Regions from separate parts of the Herpetosiphon gulosus genome, predicted to be linked through region 2. Evidence: a T-box and tRNA genes for the amino acid it is inferred to sense, from the RefSeq annotation. Region 2 holds a T-box; the other holds one or more tRNA genes.
What was found. The T-box of region 2 lies ahead of trpS (tryptophan--tRNA ligase). A T-box ahead of a tRNA ligase gene usually reads a tRNA of that ligase, here a tRNA-Trp.

Region 1: it encodes a tRNA-Trp, which carries the amino acid that the T-box ahead of trpS (tryptophan--tRNA ligase) is inferred to sense. The anticodon was not compared.

Annotation. Positions count from the first base shown of each region.
Region 1 covers NZ_BAABRU010000015.1:56,398-67,353, forward strand. Annotated here, with positions in the region: gene ABEB26_RS19315 (ester cyclase) at 1-162, shown strand, start outside; gene ABEB26_RS19320 (SDR family oxidoreductase) at 251-1,144, shown strand; gene ABEB26_RS19325 (hypothetical protein) at 1,192-1,431, shown strand; gene ABEB26_RS19330 (TMEM175 family protein) at 1,440-2,024, opposite strand; gene ABEB26_RS19335 (DUF8189 domain-containing protein) at 2,143-3,168, shown strand; gene ABEB26_RS19340 (hypothetical protein) at 3,165-3,677, opposite strand; gene ABEB26_RS19345 (metallophosphoesterase) at 4,233-5,441, shown strand; tRNA gene ABEB26_RS19350 (tRNA-Glu) at 5,489-5,565, opposite strand; gene ABEB26_RS19355 (hypothetical protein) at 5,612-6,289, opposite strand; gene ABEB26_RS19360 (exonuclease domain-containing protein) at 6,380-7,192, opposite strand; gene ABEB26_RS19365 (aminoacyl-tRNA deacylase) at 7,337-7,813, opposite strand; tRNA gene ABEB26_RS19370 (tRNA-Arg) at 7,922-7,993, shown strand; tRNA gene ABEB26_RS19375 (tRNA-Trp) at 8,098-8,169, shown strand; gene ABEB26_RS19380 (SDR family NAD(P)-dependent oxidoreductase) at 8,336-9,655, shown strand; gene ABEB26_RS19385 (leucine-rich repeat domain-containing protein) at 9,668-10,831, shown strand; gene ABEB26_RS19390 (hypothetical protein) at 10,861-10,956, shown strand, end outside.
Region 2 covers NZ_BAABRU010000011.1:23,480-34,435, reverse strand. Annotated here, with positions in the region: gene ABEB26_RS15600 (class I SAM-dependent methyltransferase) at 1-193, shown strand, start outside; gene ABEB26_RS15595 (ribonuclease HII) at 262-885, shown strand; gene ABEB26_RS15590 (SH3 domain-containing protein) at 941-1,483, shown strand; gene trpB (tryptophan synthase subunit beta) at 1,494-2,693, shown strand; gene ABEB26_RS15580 (hypothetical protein) at 2,734-4,338, shown strand; gene trpS (tryptophan--tRNA ligase) at 4,624-5,610, opposite strand; T-box leader at 5,658-5,901, opposite strand; gene ABEB26_RS15570 (ABC transporter ATP-binding protein) at 6,251-7,999, shown strand; gene ABEB26_RS15565 (ABC transporter ATP-binding protein) at 8,081-9,892, shown strand; gene ABEB26_RS15560 (adenylate/guanylate cyclase domain-containing protein) at 9,967-10,956, shown strand, end outside.

The DNA of each region.
Region 1 (10,956 bases), on a different contig from region 2:
TGGGAATTTGCCCCAACCCAGCGCCAAGCCAGCGTTATGTTAATCTTGATTCATCGTTTTGTAGAAGGCAAAATTGTTGAAGCTATCTTCAACCTTGATCAGCTAGGCCTACTCCAACAACTTAAATTATTGCCAACCCCAATCTGGGCCAAACCCAACTAAGTGTCAGATTTTCAAGCTTGCTGGCCCTCTCTACTACACCATATAATTAAGCTATATAGCTAGTTTGTGTTGAGTAGAAAGGATTTCCATGGCACACGCTCAAACAATTTTGGTAACTGGGAGCAGCAGCGGCTTAGGTCGGGCAATCGTCGAAACTTTGGCCCAGCATGGCCACACCGTATTCGCCTCAATGCGCGGGATTGCTGGCAAAAATGCCCAAGCTGCCCAAGAATTACGCGATTTTGCTAGCCAGCATGGATTAAACATCGAACCAATCGAGCTTGATGTAGTCAATCAAGCCTCAGTGGATCAGGCAATTGCCACAATTCAAGCCAAAGCAGGCCGCCTCGATTGTTTGATCAACAACGCTGGTGCTGGATTGGCGGGATTAACCGAGGCCTGTAGCATCGAGCAAGTTCAGCAATTGTTTGATATCAATGTGTTTGGAGCGTTGCGGGTTACCAAAGCTGTTTTGCCATTAATGCGTCAACAGCAAGCAGGCCTGCTGATCACCATCTCCAGTACCAGTACTCAAATTGTTGTGCCATTTTTGGCCGCCTATGGAGCCAGCAAAGCCGCCGAAGAAATTATGGCCCAAAGTATGCATTACGAATTGACCTCGCTAGGCATTGATAGCGTAATTTTACAGTTAGGTGGCTATGCTACCAAATTTGGTACTAATATTCAGGTTGCTGCCGACCAAAGCCTGAATGCCGCCTATGGTTTGGCTGGACAATTTGCTCAAGGCATCAGCTCAGGGATTGTGGCTGGGTTAGAGTATGCTGATAATCCAGTTGATGTGGGCAATAAAATCAATGAAATTTTGGCCTTGCCCAGCGAGCAACGCCCACGCAAATATAGCATGGGCGGTGGTTCGCAAGGCCTGAATGAACTCAACCAACAGCTTGAGCCATTGCAAGCAGGCCTGATCGGCTTGATGCAGATGGAGCCATTGTTGTTGCGTAGCCAAACTGCTAGCTAGTCTACTCGTTGAGAGTCGAGAGAGGCTACAATTCAAGGAATCAGCCCATGCCTACAATCCAAATGGCCGAACCAACACTGGCCCTCGCCGAACAACTGGCGCAACGCTTTCATTGCACGCCCAACGAAGTATTGCGGCGTGGGCTGATTTTGCTCGAATTTTTACTTGCGCAACAAACCCAAGGCCACCAAATTAGCATCGCCGATCAGCAAACAATTCGGTGTTTGGTGCTGACCCATTATTCTGATGGCTATATTAATGTTCATGATGATCGGATTGTGTTCTAAGCTTATTTTCAATCCTCAATCTCAGAGAGATGCAACTCAATTCGGCGATCAGGTAAGAGCCAAATAATTGCTACTGCCACATAGAAAAAGCCCGCTAAGGCTGGATGAATAAAGGCACAGCCAATTGCTAAAATATAGAGCAAGGGCGAGAGTTTGCCTTTAAGATCACGCCCGATCAATTTTGCCAGTGAAGAATTTGCGCCTTGGCTGCGAATAATCGTGCGTTGCAAAATCCAATACGCCAGCGCCGCCCCCAACATCACAATCCCATAGGCGGCGGTAGGAATAGCCGCAAAGTGGTTTTCACCCATCCAGCCAGTGGTGAATGGCACCAACGAGAGCCAAAACAACAAGTGTAAATTAGCCCATAGCATTGCCCCATTGGCCTGTTTAGTCACATGCAGCATATGATGATGATTGTTCCAATAGATCCCAATATAGACAAAACTCAAAATGTACGATAGCAACACTGGCACTAACGGTTGTATATCAGCCCAAGTATCGCCATGAGGAATCTTCAACTCCAATACCATAATCGTCAAAATAATTGCGAGTACACCATCACTAAACGCCTCTAACCGCTGTGTTTTCATCACCACTCCTGAATCTTGCTGGAATTACAGCTATTTGACAATTTTTGTCATATTGTGTCAACCCCCAATCGACTAGGCTTACCACTATACAAGTTGACAGCGGTTACGGAGGAACATCATGCGTTTGAAGAAATGGTCGTTGATTGCAATCGTGCTGGTTGGTTTATTGCTTGTTCAGCCTATTACCCCAAGCAGAGCCAGCCCGCAAGCTTTGGATATTGCTACCAGAGGATCGATTAGTTGTGCCACGCCTACGACTGATCGAATCGATTGCTTTGTGGTTGGCGATGATAAACAAGTTTGGCAACATTCATGGCAAAGTAGCCTTGGTTGGGGCAATTGGGTTGGTTTAGGCTTTCCCGATTTCACAATCGATACAGGTGGTGGGGTTTCGGCGGTTGCCCGTGATAACACAACGATTGATATTTTTGTGAGTGGCAAGGATGGTAATTTTTTCAATCTGTACCAACGCACCTGGAATGGCACAACTTGGAGTGATTGGATCAGCTTAGGCGGGCCAAGTTCGTGGGATATTTACGAATTGAGCTGTACCTCGGCCTCGGCCAACAACATTAGCTGTTTTGTTCGCGCTAGCGATAACCACCTTTGGCAAAAAACTTGGAGTGGCAGTGGTTGGTCAACGTGGAGCGATCTTGGAGCCTTCACCAATGGGCATCCATTTAAAGGCCTAGCTTCAAGTAATTACAACGCTGATAGTATTCTGCTGTTTGCTATCGGCAACGATGGTCATGCCTATCGTCGCTATTACGAAAGTGGTGTTTGGAGTGCATGGGTCGATGATGGCGTGCCAAGTGGCAGCCCATTCGAACAAGTGAATTGTCATGACCAAGCTGGCAGCAAAATAACCTGTGCGTTTACCGATACCATGGGGGACGTTTGGTATCGAACCTGGGAATCAGGCTGGAGCACATTTATGCCGCTAGCAACCCCACCCTCAAGTGGTAAGGGGGTTGCAGTAGCCCATTATTCAAGCTTGGGAACGGTAATCATCACGAATGCGCTCGATGGTAGGCTTTATCGAACATTCCTGACCGACTCAACGAGCGTTTGGTCAAGTTGGATCGACAATGGTCGCCCACAAGACATCCAAATCTTCCTGCCAATGGCAATAAAACCCAACTAGGCTTTGAGTAAGGCAAAATGGCGCATATCAGCAACCTGTTGCTTGTTGCGTTTGAATAATTCTTGATTGTAGCCGACAATCAAGGCCAGAGCGCTAGCTTCATATTCGCTGTAGTCTGCATCAAAATACATTGCAGCCGCCAGCATGAGGCTAGCGCGATCGGTATATTGATGGCCGATCAATTGGCGTTTCGCCGTAGCCAACGAAATTTCCGTAACTGGTAGGCCCGTCCCATAAATCAAGCCAATCAAGGCTCCCACAATCCGTTGACAGGCAATCAGATCAGCGGGCTGGGTTTTAGGCAATGGCGCATTAATCACACATTCAACCAATTTTGGATAATCGCGCAACCATTGTTGGCATGATTGGGCTGCGAGGATAATGCGTTGCTTGGGGGTACAACGGCGGGCATCAAGGTCAAGGTGGGCATGTTCAATAACTCGGGCGGTAGCGCGTTCGAAAACAACCATACCCAAATTTGCGGCTGAAATATCAAGTGCAAGAATCATCGTTCTACTCCCTTATGTTGTGTCATGGTTGAGGAGGTCGCGTGAATAGCCATGAACATGCGGCAATGGACATGGCTCTAGCCTCAGAATCTCAGTACCACCTATTCGCTAAACGGTTAATCCTTGGATGCTAACCCATAGGGGTGATATTTGATCCAGAATTGCCCCAAGTACTAGACCTATTTAGGTTACTGATACGACCTATTGTCTTAGGTCAGCCTTACCAAAAGGATTACTACCAAACCGCTGATTAAAGATTCAAGCCCTCAACCTTGGGGGTAGGACAATTGAGGAAGCAATAATGCCAAAAACGACTAAAACCACAAACGGCTCGCAAAATGGAGCCGCTTGTGGGAGAGAAGAGAGAGGAGAAGGTTTGACATGAATATAGCAAAACTAGTTTAATTTGTCAAGTAGCAATTAAATATTGCTTAGCGCCGCTGCAATAGATGTTTACAAAAAAAAGCTTAGCAAACTACTAACTCGTAGTACACTATTTAGGTGCTTGTTTATCGGCACACCACGATCTGCAATCAATCACCGAGAGGAATATCTATGGCTGCATCCGAGGCAGATAGCTTGCCGAAAGCTCGCCCATCACAACGGCTCAATCGACGCAAAATTGCCAGCATCATTATGGCTTGGATGGCACTGTGCTGGCTAATTATTGGCAGTGTGTTTTACAGTGTCGTACCTGGTGGCTGGCTGAGCATCCTTGGCTTGACGCTCTTGAGTTACATTCCCTTGCTCTTTGTGGCACGTTCGTTTGGCGGGCCAGTTGCGCCATCGGCGCATCTACGCTTATGGGGCTTTCGACCATTTTGGTATAGCCAATTGCTATTGCCATTGATGGCAATCGGTGGCTTGGTTGGTTTGATTATCGGCTTGCCCTTCCATAGCAGTGGCTTGCTGGGGCGTGGCTTGGCTGGTGGCATTGGTTTGCTCTATTTAACAGGCATTGGTTTGGCCTATTTTGGCTCACGCCGCCTAGCCGTGCGCGAATTGACCGCCAATTTGCCCCAATTGCCCAACGAATTAGCTGGCTTGAAAATTGTGCAAATCTCAGATACTCACGTCGGACCACATACTTCACGCCGCCACTTGCGTAACGTGGTCGCCGCAATCGAAGCCGCCAAGCCTGACCTGATTGTAATGACTGGCGATCAAGTTGATGATTATGTTGATGACGTTGAACCATTTGCCGCAGCCTTTGGCCAACTCTCCGCCCCTCTAGGCGTTGTCGCCATCGCTGGCAATCACGATGTCTATGCTGGTTGGGATGGAGTGCGATCTGGCTTAGAAGCTATGGGCATCAAAGTTTTGGTCAATCAAGCGACAGCTTTTAACTATCGTGGCGTGCGTTGGTGGCTAGCAGGCACTGGCGATCCCGCTGGAACCTATGTGGCCCAAGGTCGCGAAGTCGTGGCCCCCGATATCCCGAAAACCTTAGCTGATGTTCCAGCCAACGAGTTTCATGTGGTTTTAGCTCATAACCCAGCGCTCTGGCCAGCCTTGGCCCAACGTAATGTGCCACTGACCCTGAGCGGCCATACCCACTACGGCCAATTTGCCATCCCCAAACTTGGCTGGAGCATGGCCTCGGCCTTTTTGGAGCATGCCATGGGTCACTATCAGCTTGAGCAATCGCTACTCTACATCAATCCAGGTACAAATTACTGGGGCATTCCCTTCCGGCTTGGCACGAAGCCCGAAGTCACCGTGATTACTTTGCAACCCAGCCAAACTGCCTCAATCGTTGGGTAAACTTAAACGAGCTTAAACAAAAAGACACTCGGCAAAACCGAGTGTCTTGGTGACGCATACGGGATTCGAACCCGTGATCTTCACCTTGAAAGGGTGACGTCCTAGGCCGCTAGACGAATGCGCCGTGCAACGTTGTGTATTATATCCAGCAGCCAGTTTTTGTCAAATCGTTAGCTTGCGGCAATTTCCAGCGTTTCGGCGCTGGCTTGATTTTGGTTGCCACCGACCGCTGCGCTTGGGCTAATTTGCCAGTGATAATCAGCATCCAGCACGGCGGTAATGGTATCGTAGCCTGATGGAAAAACCAGCTGTTGAGGCTTGGTCGTTGTGTTGATAATGATGTCGTTCTCAACCACTGTATAGCCAAACACGATCCAATAATCAATCTTTGGGGTAAACGTTGCGGTCACGTTTGGTTCGGAAGCAACTACAAAAACTGGGCTACCAGCAAAACTCACGCCTATTTGCACCGCATTTGATCCGACCGTGCTATCTTGCACAATCACCAACGAGCCTGCTATCTCAGCTTTAGTTTGGTCTTTGAAGGTATAGGCATCGTCGATTTGGGTCAGGGTCACTTGGTTGTTTTGGCTCTCATCGGCAGGCCACAGCTGAATCAAGTTAGTCGTGATGCCAATGTTATCAACTGGAGCCACATTTTGGACCCAAGTAAATCCATAGGCCTGATCGTTCCAACTAAAGCTTGCTTGGGTTGTAGGATGAACTGGCTGGTTGATAAAGCGATAGGCCGCCAAATCACCAAGATCAGGACTTTGGGTATAGACCATCATCGAGCCAAAAGTCGGCGATTCGTTGACCATCACTAACGTCAATTGCTTGCTGCTCATTGTTCCTCCTAATTGCAAACTGTCAACACCCTAGCAATAAAGGTCAAGCCAAGCTAGTTTGTTGACAGTCGGGCAACCAAGAACAACTTGTTACAATTCGACAATCGATAGTCGGTCGAGCGCAAACATGCGTTGAGCATTGCGCAAGTAGCAGTAGGCATGCAAAATGTGGCGTTTACCCTCGACTGTCAAGCCCATCGGCAGCACACGTCGCTCAACCGGATCGCCGCCAGCAGTGCGATAGGAGATCATCAACGCTTGGCGGCTGGTCATTGCCGTCGAAATTTCTTGAATCAAGGGGCTTTCTTCGTCGCCAGGCAACAAGCCGCGCTGCGCTCGCAGCAAATCGGCCAAGGTATGCACACCTTTGCGATACAAAATATCCAGCAAATGCTCAAAAACTGGTCGCAAAGCCACAACATCGCTCATGGCACGATGCGAGGGCGCTTTTTCGCCTAAATTGGTTGCTAGCGAGGTCAAATTGTAGCGGCGGGCAGTGATGTAGCGCCGCGCCAACGCCAACGTATCAATAACTGGTGTTTCAAGTGGCGATACATTAATCCGACCTAATTCGCTGGTCAAAAACCCAATATCAAAATAGGCGTTATGAGCAACTAAAACCGCTTCGTGAAATAATTTATTGACTTTGGGCCAAACTTCGCCAAAAGATGGTGCATTGGCAACCATTTCGGCACTAATACCGTTTACCGCAAACGCAGCGGGATCAATTTCGCGTTGTGGATTTACCAAAAACTCACAGCGATCAATAATCTCGCGACCTTGAATGCGCATTGCCGCCATTTCACAAATGCGATGCCCAATTTGAACATCTAAGCCAGTGCTTTCCATATCGAACAACACAAACGGAATGGTGTGCAACGGACGATCAAGGAGAGTATACATGCGTGCTTCATTTCTAGTTCCCAGCGTGGGAAACATTTAACAACATCGCTCGACAATACCTGCAAAGAGTTTGCAAGGTTTATCGTTACTGATTGTCAGTCTAACACGCCTATGTGTCAATATTTGTCATTGTTAATAGCTGTTTTAGCTATCGTTGTCACTAATATCGGCAACGAGGGCTTTGGCCGCTTGTTGTAAATGGCTTGGGGCTACCAACATTTGTAAGCCACGTTGACCAGCACTCAAGCTAATGCGTGAATGCTGAAAGGCACTAAAATCGAGTACAACTGGCATTGCGCGGCGCGTACCTAAGGGCGAAACCCCACCTTTGAGATAGCCAGTCAAGCGGGTTAATTCCTCGATTGGAGCCATCTCAACCCGTTTATCGCCAAGTGCATCGGCCAATTTCTTGAGGCTTAGGCGATGATCACTTGGCACAACCGCCAAAACATAGCCTTTTTTCTCGCCTTTGGTCAATAACGTTTTAAACAACATATTGAGCGGTAGATTGAGCTTTTCGGCGGCTTCCTCGGCAGTAAATTCAGTTGCCTCAAAACTCAACAATTCAAAATCGCTAGTCACGCGACACATCACGTCAGTCGCTCGCGTTCGAGTTCCCATGATTGGCCTCCATTTGGGTTGATTTAGAGCATTATAGCGCTTGATTAGGTAGATTAAACCCGCCTAAAGATGCATGCCCTGCGGAAAATTAGCGTTATAATCAGCATTGAAATAGTAGCTCAATTGGAAGAGTGACGGACTTCTAATTCGAAGATGTGGGTTCGAGGCCCACCTATTTCAAACCAAACCATAAACCGTCGCTTAATGAAAAGCATTCCCATGCGACGGGAAAGATAGCGGTGCAAACCCGCCCGGTTTGTGGCTTTGGGATCATTGCAGAATGTGAAATAGTAGCTCAATTGGAAGAGTACTGACCTCCAACTTCGGGGATGTGGGTTCGAACCCCACCTATTTCACCCAAGCTAGCGCTGTCGCTTAATGAAAAGCATCACCCTGTCACGGTGGGGATGATAGTGCAAGCCTATCCAGTACCTAGCTTGGCTAAATGTTAGCTTGTTTACCCACGAAAGGAGTCCATGTATACAATTCTCAGCCGAACAGATCGAGCTTTGTCTGACGATTTTGCAACAGATTGCTGATGATCCTACCCAAATCGATCAGCATGATCGCTTTAAATCCTTAGTTGCCAAAATTTATAAACAAGGCCGCAAAGCCAAATCCGATCGCAAACGCCAACAAATCGTCGCCCACGATCAACAGTTGAGAGAACAAAGCCTTCTACTGCAACAGAAACGTGGCCAAAATTCGCCGCCGTTACTGCCAAGTACTCCAACCAGCGAACTGCAACAAGCCAATCATTGTTACATTTGCAAACAATCGTATACCAGCTTACACTTTTTTTACCATGCCTTGTGCCCTGCTTGTGCTGAGCTAAATTATCGTAAACGCCAGCAACGCGCCGAATTGAGTGGGCGAGTGGCGGTGGTGACTGGTGGCCGGATTAAAATTGGCTATCAATTGGTGTTACGTTTATTACGCGATCGAGCACGGGTGATTGTTACCACACGCTTTGCTCACGATTGTGCTAAACGCCTCAAAGCTGAGCTAGATAGCCACGAATGGCTTGATCGCGTGCAAATTTATGGCTTAGATTTGCGCATGCTGCCAGCAGTCGAGCAATTTATTGCCCATTTGCATGCCACTGAACCAAGCATCGACATCTTGATTAACAATGCTGCTCAAACAATTAAACGGCCTTACGAATTTTATCGGCCATTAGTTGAAGCCGAATATCAAGCCAGCAATGACGATCAAGCCTTGTTGGTACATGATCAACAACAACATTTGGATTGGCTCAAGCATGGATCAAATTACGCCTTGCTGGGCGCAGGCCAGCATGTGATCGACCATACTCACCATGATTATGATGGTTTGCCATTGGATTATCGCGAGCACAATAGTTGGTCGTTGCTGCTTGATCAAATTGATACCCGTGAGTTGCTTGAGGTTCAGTTAATCAATGCGGTTGCGCCATTTATGCTCAATAGCCAGCTAAAACCCTTGTTGCTACGTTCGTCATTCGCACGGCGCTTTATCATTAATGTTTCAGCAATGGAAGGCCAATTTCAGCGAGCGAGCAAAACTGCACGGCATCCGCATACCAACATGGCCAAAGCGGCGCTGAATATGCTGACCCGTACATCAGCCCAAGATTACGCTCAAACTGACATTTTTATGAATAGCGTTGATACGGGCTGGATTACCGATGAGAATCCTTATGCCAAGCAGCAGATGTTACAACAAACCCAAGGGTTTTATCCGCCACTCGATGCCATTGATGGTATGGCGCGGATCTATGATCCAATTGTCCAGGGGATTAACCACGCTGACGAGCCATTGTTTGGCCATTTTTTGAAAGATTACGCACCATATCCATGGTAAGGGAGAGCCACAATGAGCGAGCCAATGCTGTGCCCAATTCAACAGCCACTTCAGCGGCTTGATAGTCAGGCCGTTCTACAACCATTGCTTGACTATTTAAGCAACAATCAGCCAGTAACCAGCGCTACGACCTTTCCGCGTGGCACAGTGCTGCCCGATGGCCGCCTAGATTTATGTAAACAACAACTTGGGATTGAGGGCTGCCAACTGGTAGCCCAAGCCCTTGCTCAAAATACCACCATCAATAGCTTGTTACTGGGCACAAATGGCATCGGCAATGCTGGAGCCAAGGCCGTTGCTGAGTTGATTGAGCAAACCCCAGAACTGAAAATTGTCTATCTTGGCTGCAATGCAATTGAGGCCAGCGGCGTTGAAGCATTAAGCCAAAGCCTACGCAATAATCGCCATGTGCATGGTCTCTGGCTCAAGCGTAACCCGCTGGGCCTGGCAGGCGCACAAGCGATCGCCAACCTGCTTGAGCACAACCAGCATCTACGCACGCTCGATCTGGTCAATACCGATTTGGGCATGGATGGATTTGGATTGATTATGCAGGCCTTGATTCGCACCAACCGCAGCCTAGAACGAATTTATCTCAGCGGCAATCAACTTGAGCCAGAAGCCGCCGAACTGCTTGTCGAGTTGCTTCGGCATAATCCCAAGCTGAGCGAATTGTATTTGAGCGTCAATCAACTTGGTAATCGCGGGGCACAAACTTTGGCCGAAGGATTAGCCGCCAATCAAACTTTGCGCGTTTTGGAGCTTTCCAGCAACGGGATTGGCCTTGAAGGTGGCGCAACTTTACTTGAAGTGGCCTTTGCCCATCCACGGCTTGAGCAATTTAAGCTGGGCTATGCTCCTTCAACCAAGGTCTTGGGAGCGCAAGCCAACCAACTTGGTGATCGCGGCGCACAACTAATTAGCCAACTTTTACCTAGCAATACCAGCATGCGCCAACTTAATCTGACCCGCAATGGGATTAGCAAGGTTGGACAGACCAGCCTTGCCCAAGGCTTGGAGTATAATTATCGTTTAGTTGATTTGGCGATTAATCACTTGCAAGAACCGTTGATTTCACACTATTTAGAGCGCAACCGCCAGCAATCCGGCCAGTCAATTCAGCAGCACGCCGATATTGCGCGAATCAAAAGTGTGTATCGCACAACGATCAAATAATCGCGAATATATTCGATTGAGGAGAAACCATGTTCAGATCAAAATCACCACTCAAGCCATCCAAACAAGGCATCAATGCAATGTTACTGATAGGTGGGCTTGGCGCAAGTTTCCTCTTGATCACC
Region 2 (10,956 bases):
GTATGCACTGATCATCGGGTTAATCTATCGGCTGGTGTTTGGGCGACATAGCAACCCTGAAGCGCCAACCAGCCAACTTGACCCACGCATCCAGCGTTTGCACGAAGCGGGCTTTCGCGTCAGCAACCAAATCAAACAGGTTGGCAAGTCGCAAGTCCAAATCTTCATCGCCGAAAAAGCCAACCAGCCTTAATTGATAGTAGCTTGGATTAGGGTCTGACTCAACCCAGCCCCCGATCCCCAGCCCCCAACAACCAACCTATGACAATTGGAATTCACGAAGAACAACAACTTTGGCGCAAGGGAGCGCAAATCGTCGCCGGAGTCGATGAAGTTGGCCGAGGCTGCTGGGCTGGCCCAGTTGTCGCCGCTGCCGTCTGCTTCCCAACCCATTTGCTCAACGATCCTCTGGCCTTGGCAGGCATCAACGACTCAAAAACCTTGAGTGCCGAAGCCCGTCAGGCAATGGCCCAACAGATTCGCCAATTGGCCAGCGGGATTGGCCTCGGCGTGGTTTCGGCCCATCTGATCGATTTATTTGGAATTGCCGAAACCACCAAATGGGCCATGATGCACGCCGTTTTGAGCTTGCCAAATTTGCCCGATGGTTTGGTGATCGATTGGGTCAAATTGCCCGAACTGCCATTATTGCAACGCTCGCTGCCCAAAGGCGATGCGATCAGCATTTCGGTGGCAGCGGCCTCGATTATTGCCAAAGTCTATCGCGACAACCTGATGCACGAGTATGATCAACGTGACCCGCGTTATGGCTGGGCTGCCCATAAAGGCTATGGCACGGCCCAACATCAACGGGCCTTGGCAGCCCACGGCCCATCAGGCTTGCATCGACGCTCGTTCAAGCCACTAGCCGCCTTCGTTGATTGACAAAATCGCCAGAGAATGATACTAAGGTCAAACATGGCTTTTATGGAGTGTTGATATGCCTTCGCCATATTATGATCAGGGGCGGCGTGATGCGGAAAATGGCACGCTGAATCAATTGTTTTATCACACCTACCACGATTATAAACGTGGCTATGATGAAATTGTGAATGGCCCACCCAAACCAAAGCCAAATTTCCTCTTTTTCTTGATTCCGGCGCTATTGCTGGTGGGGCTAGCTGGGGGTTGGTTTCTGCGCGATCGCGGCGTTTTGAGTACCCCCCCAACTCCCGTAGTTGTCATGGTGACGGTAACCCCCGTGACTGCTTCGCCGACCTTTCCGCCCTTTGCGATTGCCACTCCCGCCCCGCCAACTCCAACTCAACTGGTGATTGAAATTGGCGGTGAGGCAATCACCCTCGAACAAGTGCGCATTCGGCCTGATCCCAGCATTCAAGGTGAGCCGATTGGGGCGCTTGATCCAGGCGAAATTATCACGATCGTCGATGGGCCACGCCAAGGCGACGATTATACGTGGTGGCTGATCGAATCGGCAATTGGCCAAGGTTGGGTTGCTGAAGATTTTATTCAAGCACGCTAAAGGAACAATTATGACCGATCACGCTGTTCTTGATGAATTAAATGGCCGCTATGGAGATTTCGGTGGGCGCTATGTGCCTGAAACCTTGATGGCCGCGATCGAAGAATTAACCGAAGCCTTTTTTCGGATTCGCACTGACCCTGAGTTTCAGGCCGAACTCCAACATTTGCACCGCACCTACACAGGCCGGCCAACCGCATTAACCTATGCTCGTCGCTTGACCGAGGAGCTTGGCGGAGCACAAATTTGGCTCAAACGCGAAGATCTGACCCACACTGGTGCACATAAAATCAATAATGCCTTGGGTCAAGGCCTATTAGCCAAACGCATGGGCAAACAGCGAATCATCGCCGAAACTGGCGCAGGCCAGCATGGCGTTGCCACCGCCGCCGTTTGTGCCCTGCTTGGGCTACAATGTGTGGTCTATATGGGCACTGAAGATATGGAGCGCCAAAAGCCCAATGTTTTTCGCATGCGCCTGTTGGGAGCCGATGTACATGGAGTCAGCACTGGCTCGAAAACCCTCAAAGATGCAGTCAACGAAGCCATGCGCGATTGGGTCAGCAACCCTGATTCATATTATTTGCTTGGCTCGGCGCTTGGGCCACACCCCTACCCGCTGATGGTACGCGAATTTCAAAGCATTATTGGAATCGAAGCCCGCGAGCAAATTTTAGCGGCAACTGGCAAATTGCCCAACACGATTATTGCCTGTGTTGGCGGCGGCTCAAACGCCATCGGCATGTTCCACGCCTTTATCAACGATGAACATGTTGATCTGCGGGGGGTTGAAGCAGGTGGCCATGGGATTGAGCTTGGTCGCCATGCGGCACGGTTTGCAGGTGGGCGTTTGGGCGTTTTCCAAGGCACCCGTTCGTATGTGCTGCAAAATAGCGATGGTCAAATTGCCAATACCCATAGCATTTCTGCTGGCCTCGATTATGCTGCTGTAGGCCCAGAGCATGCGTGGCTTCACGATGAAGAACGGGCTTTCTATACCTATGCAACCGACGAAGAAGCTTTGAATGGCTTTCAGCTGCTCTGTCGAACCGAAGGCATTATCCCAGCCTTGGAATCGTCGCATGCGATTGCCGAAGCTGTGCGTTTAGCCCCCACCATGAGCAAAGAAAGCATTATTTTGGTCAATCTGTCGGGGCGGGGCGATAAAGATATTTTCACCGTTGCAGATGTATTGGGAGTGCAAATGTAGCGGAGCGGCTTCGAGCGAAGCCAATGTGTAAGGAGTAGTTATGGCTCAATCGTGTGTAGTTTGTCGAGCCGCGCTTGCCGATGGCTCGGTCTATTGTTCTGAATGTGGCTCGCGGCAGCCTGCCGCAGGTCAATCAACCCAAGTGCTAGGCAGCGGGGTTTTTGGTTCGCAGCCCTTGCCAAGTGGCAGCGATCATGATGATTCGCCGTATGCGCCACGGCGGAGCGGCACGCAACCACTGAATGATCCACCAACCCAAGTTGTTAACAACTACCAAAGCCCTACTAGCTCAACCAGTTATGGGCAGGGGCCATCAACCCAGCCCAATTTTCCGCTGCCTCAATATACTCCGCCTGCACAACCCAACTATGCCCAACCTTCGGCAAAATCGAATAACCTTGGGCGTTGGTTAATTGGCGGTGGCTTGGCCTTGCTGTTGGTTGGGGGCGGTGCTGGGGCGTATTATTTCCTCGGCAACAATGATTCAAACAACGGCGAAAGTGGCAATGTTGCGACTGGCCCAACCTGGACACCGATTCCAACTAAAATCGCCGAACCAACCGAACAAGTCGCTGGCGATCCACTGGTCGAACCAACCAATGAGCCAACTGTCGAGCCAACCCAAGGCCAAAGTGATCCAGTCGATCAGCCAACGCCAACCAATGAATCCAATGATTTGCCAACTCAAGCGGCTGGTGGTAGCGCCCCAACTGATCTCTCTGGCGAGCTGATTTATCTTGATGATAGCTTTGAATTGGTGCGCCAAACCATGAGCACTGGCTCAGTCAGCCCGCTTGATCTTGGCGGACAGGCCTATTACAACGATTTATTGAGTTGGTCGCCTGATGGCCAAAGCATGGCCTTTTTTGTACGCGACGGCGCAAAAACTAGCATTTATTTAGCTGATGGTGATGGCACGAATATCCGTAGCGTGATTGAATTGCAGGATCTCGCACCCCAAAGCTTGAGCTGGTCGCCTGATAGCAGCAAGTTTGCCTTTGTTACCAGTGACATCGATTTTGAAACCAAGGAAGATCAAAATCTGTATGTTTTTGATCTGGCCAGCAATAGCGAAAAACAACTGACAACCACTGGCTTGATTGATTTCGATCCCTTGAGTTGGTCGCCTGATAATCAAACAATTTTGTTTGCTGCAGGCCAGGATGGCATCGAATTCAATGTGATTAATGCTGATGGCAGTAATCAGACCAAACTCGCCGATGTGTTTACTTCTGATGCGTGGTGGACCAAAGATAGCAAAATTATCTATGACGATTTTTGCGATCGTTCAAACTTTGATCGTGGGGTTTGTTTGCTCGACCCAGCCACGGGCGAGGTTGAAACCCTGCAAAAAATTGGCGATTTTTACCTGAGCGGAATTTCGCCCGATGCCAATTGGTATATGCTCGATAATTATAACGATGGCTCGTTGCTGCTGATCAATGCCGACACTGGCGATAAGGAGTTGGTAGCTCCACCCAGCAGCGGCGGCTCGTATGAAATTCGGGTTTGGGGCAAGTGGTCACCCGATCGCCGTTATGTCACCTACGAAACGATTGGCCAAGGCACATTTATCTATGAAATTGGCTCGGGCCAAGCCGCCGCGCCTTTCGTCAATGGCTCAATCATTGAATGGCTGCCGTAATTTGATCCACGAAGAGCACGAAGGACACGAAGTAAGGCTGGAGGCTATCGGAACATTTTGAGACATTGCAATGATGACAATCCCTCACCCCTAGCCCCCTCTCCCGCACGCGAGGCGAGGGGGAATTGCTCTCGGAGTGCTCCCCTCGCCCGCCGCAGTGGGAGAGGGGCTGGGGGTGAGGGCATGCTGATCGCTCTTAATGATATAAATCATTCTAAAAGCCTATAGCCCACCCGCTTTGTGCTCTTCGTGTCCTTCGTGGATCAAAAACTAAACCCTTAAAAATTAGCGCAGCCCAAGTTGTTGATAGGCCCGCAACAAGGTAGCATTGGCAACTTCGGCAGCCCGTTCAGCGCCGCGTTTGAGAATCCCATCGAGTTCAGCTGGATCAGCGGTGAGCTGGTTGTAGCGTTGTTGCAATGGCTCCAAGGTTGCAATCACCACATCGGCAACCGCACCCTTGAGCTTACCATAACCTTGGCCTTCAAATTCAGCCTCAATCGTGGCTTTATCCTTACCAGTCAAGGCTTGGTAAATCCCCAAAAGATTGTTGACCCCAGGTCGGGTTTCGTCGAATTTGATCTCGCTGCCCGAATCGGTGACCGCCCGCATAATTGCTTTACGGGTTGCCTTCAAATCGCTCAACAAAGGAATCGAATGATTGGCTGCTTTATTGCTCTTGCTCATCTTTTGGGTTGGGTCATCCAAGCCCATCACCCGCGCCGCCACAGGCCGAATCAAGGCCTCGGGAATCACAAAGGTTTCGCCATAGAGATGATTAAAGCGCTCGGCAATATCGCGGGTTAGCTCAATATGCTGCCGTTGATCATCGCCAACGGGCACAACTTGGGTATCGTAGAGCAAAATATCGGCAGCCATCAAGGTAGGATAATTCATCAAGCCAGCCGCTACGGTTTCTTGCTTTTGCGATTTATCCTTAAATTGGGTCATACGATTCAACCAGCCCAAGGGTGTTTGGCAATTTAAAATCCAACCTAACTCAACATGAGCTGGCACATGCGATTGAACAAAAATTGTGGCATGCTCAAGGCTAATGCCTGCCGCCAAATACAACGCCGCTAAATCGCGCACATTTTTGCGCAACTCGGCTGGATCTTGCGGAACGGTGATCGCATGGAGATCGACGATACAGAAGAAATTATCGTATTGATTTTGCTCTTGCACCCAGGTATGAATCGCCCCCAAATAGTTGCCAAGGTGTAAGTTGCCTGATGGTTGAATGCCCGAAAAAACTCGTGGTAACGAACTCATAATGCTGTACTCCGTCTAACTAAAACAAGGCCGTCTCTCGAATCCACATACGGGACGAGAGACGGCTTGATTCTCGCGGTACCACCCGAATTCGCAACCATCATAATAGTTACGCGCTCGTAGCCCGCTAACGGAGGCAATCACGGCTCAGCCTACTACCAGGTAGCAACCCAGATTTGGTGAGCAACTCAGCGGGCCATTCAGCAAAGACAGCTTGATTATCCTCGCAGCCAAGGGATAACTCTCTGGACAAGTGCGCTTTTGCTTACTCTTCCGCGTCAACGTCGTTTTCAATTGTTGGCTATTCTATTCAGCCTGTGCTTGCTTGTCAATCCGCCGAAATACCGATCCACGAAGGACACGAAGAGCACGAAGGTTAATTTTTTTGCCACAGATTGCCACAGCTTTGTTTGATTATGCTGCTATGCTCAACACCTGATCCCTAAACCGACCCTAGTAGCAGTTCCTCAATCCCTATGTTCTATGCTCTTTGATCTATCGTACCAGCCCCTGACAACTAAACCCTAACCCCTCGTCCAAAATTTATCATCTTATGTGCAATCAGTCATAAGTAGGGCAGTAGCAACAGTGTTTCAATGGTAAAATATCCAGCAGACGCTTCCAACTGGAAAGGGATTTCATGGCGCTTTCGAATAGTGAATTTGTGGTTGAACGATCGTGGAAGATCAATCGTTCAACGCCGTTGCGCTGGGTTTGGTCGCACGCGCGGCGCAATCTTTGGTGGATAATCGGGCTATTTATTGGGGCATTTGGCAATGCATTATTCGCCGCCCAAGTGCCAGTCGTCACGGGCCAAGCCTTCGAGGCAGTTAAAGCTGGCGATAAAAATGGCTTGTGGTGGGCAGCTCTGCTAATTGTTGGCGGGCAATTTTTGCGAGCATTTGTGCAGTTATTGCGCAATTTCTCCTCAGAAGTGATCGGCCAACGGCTCGAACGCGATGTGCGCGATGAACTCTACACCAGTTTATTGGGCAAAAGTATGGCCTTCCACGATAGCCAACCAACTGGCGATGTGATGGCCCGCGCCACCAACGATGTGCGCGAAATGAACTTGATGCTCAATCCTGGGGTCAACTTGGTGGTCGGCTCGGCAATGTTTTTAATTATGCCGCTGATTGCCTCGCCCCACCCGCAACTGCTGGTTGTGCCAATTCTCTATTTGGTGTTTTATGGGCTGTTGGTTTGGCATTATTTACGTCAACTCAAGCCTGTCACCACGGCAGTGCGCCAAAGTTTTGGTGAACTCAACGCCACCTTGGCCGAAGCAATCGATGGCGTAGAAACGGTCAAAGCTACCGCCCAAGAAGAGCGTGAGCGTAATCGTTTTCGGGCTGCCGTGACCAAATGGCGTAATGCCTTTGTGGCTCAAGGCAATGTGGAAGCGGTCTTTTTGCCAGTCTTATTGCTTGGTTTAGGCCAAGGCTTGGGCTTTATTCATAGCCTAATTCTTTTTCGCAATGGCCTGATTAATGTTGGCGATGTGGTTTCATTCAATGGCCTGTTGCTGTTGTTTGGCTTCCCAACTTTTACCGCCCAATTTGCCTACTCGCAGCTTTCGAGCGGCCTCGCAGGTGGGCGACGGATTTTGGAATTAATTACCACCGAAACCGAGCTTGATGAAAATGCCCAAGGCTATGCCGAGCCAATGCGCGGCGAAATTGTCTTTGAAAATGTGGCGTTTGGCTATCATAGCGAGGTTGATGCGGTACAAAAAGTCAGTTTTCGAATTGCACCTGGTCAAACTGTAGCCTTAGTCGGCCAAACTGGCGCAGGCAAAACCACGCTCACCAAATTGCTCAACCGCACCTACGATACCCGCGAAGGCCGCATTTTGATCGATGGCGTTGATGTGCGCGATTGGAATTTAGCAGCTTTGCGTCGCCAAATCTCGATCATCGAGCAAGATATTTTCTTGTTTTCGCGCTCAATTGCCGATAATATTGGTTTTGGTGTGCCTAATGCCACCCGCGCGCAAATTATCGAAGCCGCCAAAGCGGCGCAAGCCCACGATTTTATCGGGCGGCTCGCCGATGGCTACGATACGATCATCGGTGAACGCGGCGTAACGCTCTCTGGGGGGCAACGCCAACGCTTGGCTTTGGCGCGGGCTTTCTTGACCGATCCCACAATCTTGGTGCTTGATGATTCGACCAGCGCGATCGACAGCGCAACTGAAGATCGGATTCAACAAGCGATTGAACAAGCCTCGCAAGATCGCACCACAATTTTGATTACCCATCGGCTTTCGCAAATTCGCTGGGCCGACCTGATCATCGTGATTCGCAAAGGTACAATCAGCGCCGTTGGCACGCACGAAGATCTCATGCAGCAATCCGAAGCCTATCGGGCAATCTTTGCCAAATTATGAATTATGAAGGTGAATTATGAAGAAAGGGTTTGATTTTTCATCCCTCATCCCTCATCCTTCATCCTTTCCAAAAAGGTGCTTATGTTTGCAGGATTAGATACCGAAAATTATGATCGTCAGTATGGCGACCGCGAATTAATGGGGCGCATGTTGAGCTATTTTCGTGCTCATCGGCGCACCGCATTTTGGACCATCACCCTAATTTGTGGCTTGGGCTTGCTCAATACCATCCCGCCATTTTTGGTAGCCCAAGCCGTTCAGCGGATTGGCGAAGCCAACCCTGATTGGAATTTTATCTGGTTGCTCGCCAGTGGTGGGGTGGTTTTTGGGGTGCTGCAATGGGCCATGGGCTGGTTGCGCCAACGCATGACCGCTCAAATTGTGGCCGATGTGATTAGCGCTTTACGCAATGATGCCTTTAACGCGGCCATTAGCCATGATTTATCGTTTTTTGATGAACTGCGTTCAGGCCGAATCATCAGCCGCATCACCTCGGATACCCAAGAATTTGCCCAAGTTTCACGCTTGATCATCGAAATCGTCAGCCAGGTGCTCACCGTAATTGCCTTGTTGATCTATTTGCTCAGCGTTTCAGTGCCGCTCAGCTTGGGCATTATTGGCTTCACCCCGATTGTGATTGGCTTGGCTTTGGGCTTTCGGCGGTTAGCGCGTTTTGTCACCCGCAAAGGCTTTCAGGTGCTGGGTGAGGTCAATAGCTCAATTCAAGAAGCTGTGACTGGGATTAGCATCGCCAAGAATTTTCGCCAAGAAGCCCGCATTTATGGCGAATTCAGCGAGATCAACCAACAATCGTATGGGGTCAATTTGCGGCGCGGCTTTGTGCTCTCAAATGTGTTTCCGACGCTGAACATTGTTTCTGGCTTTGGCACAGCGGCCTTAATTTATTGGGGCGGCTTGTCGGTGATCGATCTCACAATTAGCTTGGCGGCTTGGTATGTCTTTGTGCGCTCGGTTGATCTCTTTTGGTTTCCTTTGCTGAACATCTCGGCTTTTTGGAGCCAATTTCAGGCTGGCTTGGCGGCAGCTGAGCGAATTTTTGCCTTGATTGATGCTGAACATAGCGTCAAACAACACGATCAGCAAACTACCAAACGCTTGCGTGGCGAAATTGTGTTCGATCATGTTGAGTTCCGCTATGGGCGCAAAGAGCCTGTACTGAACGATTTTAGCCTGACGATTGCGCCAGGCGAGAGCATTGCCTTGGTCGGGCATACAGGTGCTGGCAAATCGAGTATCGCCAAATTGATCACCCGTTTCTACGAGTTTCAATCAGGCAAGATTACCGTTGATGGCCATGATATTCGCAGCTTGGATTTGCGCAGCTATCGCCAGCAATTGGGAATTGTGACCCAAACCCCGTTTTTGTTTGATGGCACAGTTGCCGATAACATTCGCTATGCAGCGCCCCAACTGAGCGATGCTGAGCTTGAAGCAGTTGCCAACCAAATTGGTGGCGGCGAATGGCTGGAAACCTTGCCCCAAGGCTTGCAATCGCACGTTGGCGAGCGCGGCAATAAACTCTCGCTTGGTCAACGCCAGTTGGTGGCCTTGACACGGGTCTTGGCGGCCCAACCAGCGATCTTTATTCTCGATGAAGCAACTGCCAGCATCGACCCATTTACTGAAACCCAAATTCAGCAAGCCATGGATTTGATTCTTTCGCGCTCGACAGCGATTTTGATTGCCCACCGCCTTTCAACCGTGCGCTCAGCCGATCGAATTATTGTGCTGAATCAAGGCCAAATTATCGAAGAAGGCAACCATGATCAGCTGATGCAGCAAGGCGGGCATTATGCCGATTTGTATGATACCTACTTCCGCCATCAATCGCTGAGCTACATCGAATCGCGTGGGGCAGCTCGCAGCGTTTAGCAACTATTTCGATTTGGGCTGCCCATTGCGACCAGACAGTGCTACAATTTTATAGGTATCTAGGAGGCTATGGTATGGCTTTGAACGAAGAACAACATTCAACATCAAGTAGCACGTTGGTCGCAGAATTGGCTAACTATGGCGTAGCTGCAACAGTTCGCACTGCTCTCACCAGCATAGTGGATACAGCACCAGGTGCAATGCTCTATCGCTTTAATCCAGCATATTTGGCCGAAGCGTTAGGGCTTTCGCGGCGGACGGGCCTACAATTGATGGCCGCAGCAGTGCGCGTTGGCTTATTTGACCTAAATTGGGAAGCCCGTTGCATTTATTGCGGCTATCAAGCTCATGCTTTTGATAAATTGACTCAAGCGCATTCACAACAATATTGTGCCATGTGCCGCGATAATTTCCCCGCCAAGCTCGATGAAGGCATTCATGTCACCTTCACAGTGGCGGCGCAGGTGCGCAGTTTGCCAGCAGGCATCGAGAATGCTCCATGGCGCGAAGAAGTTGATCAACGCTTGGGCGTAACAACCTCGCACGAATTATTGACCGTACAAGCCTTCCGCGATTTGTTTATCGACGAACCATTGCCCGATGGCGAAAGCTTCCAAATCAAATGGGCCGCCTTGATGTTCACCGATCTTGGTGGCTCAACCGCCTTATATGCGCGTAAAGGCGATCCACGGGCCTATAGCTTGGTGCGCGAACACTTCAACATCTTGTTTAATGTGGTCGATCAAGCAGGTGGCGCGGTGGTCAAAACCATTGGCGATGCAATTATGGCAGTGTTCGTTGATGGCGCGGCAGCGGTCAAGGCTGGCCAAAATGCCTTAGCAGCAATTGAGCAATTTAATATCGACCGTGAACTAGGCGATGATGAGCGTTTGACGCTCAAAGTTGGCGTGCATGCTGGGCCAACCCTCGCCGTAACATTAAACGATCGGCTGGATTACTTTGGCACAACGGTCAATGCGGCAGCACGAGTGCAATCGAGCGCCAATTATGCCGAGTTGGTGGTGACTCAGCAAGTGCTCGAAGCGCCAGGCGTGGCCGAAATT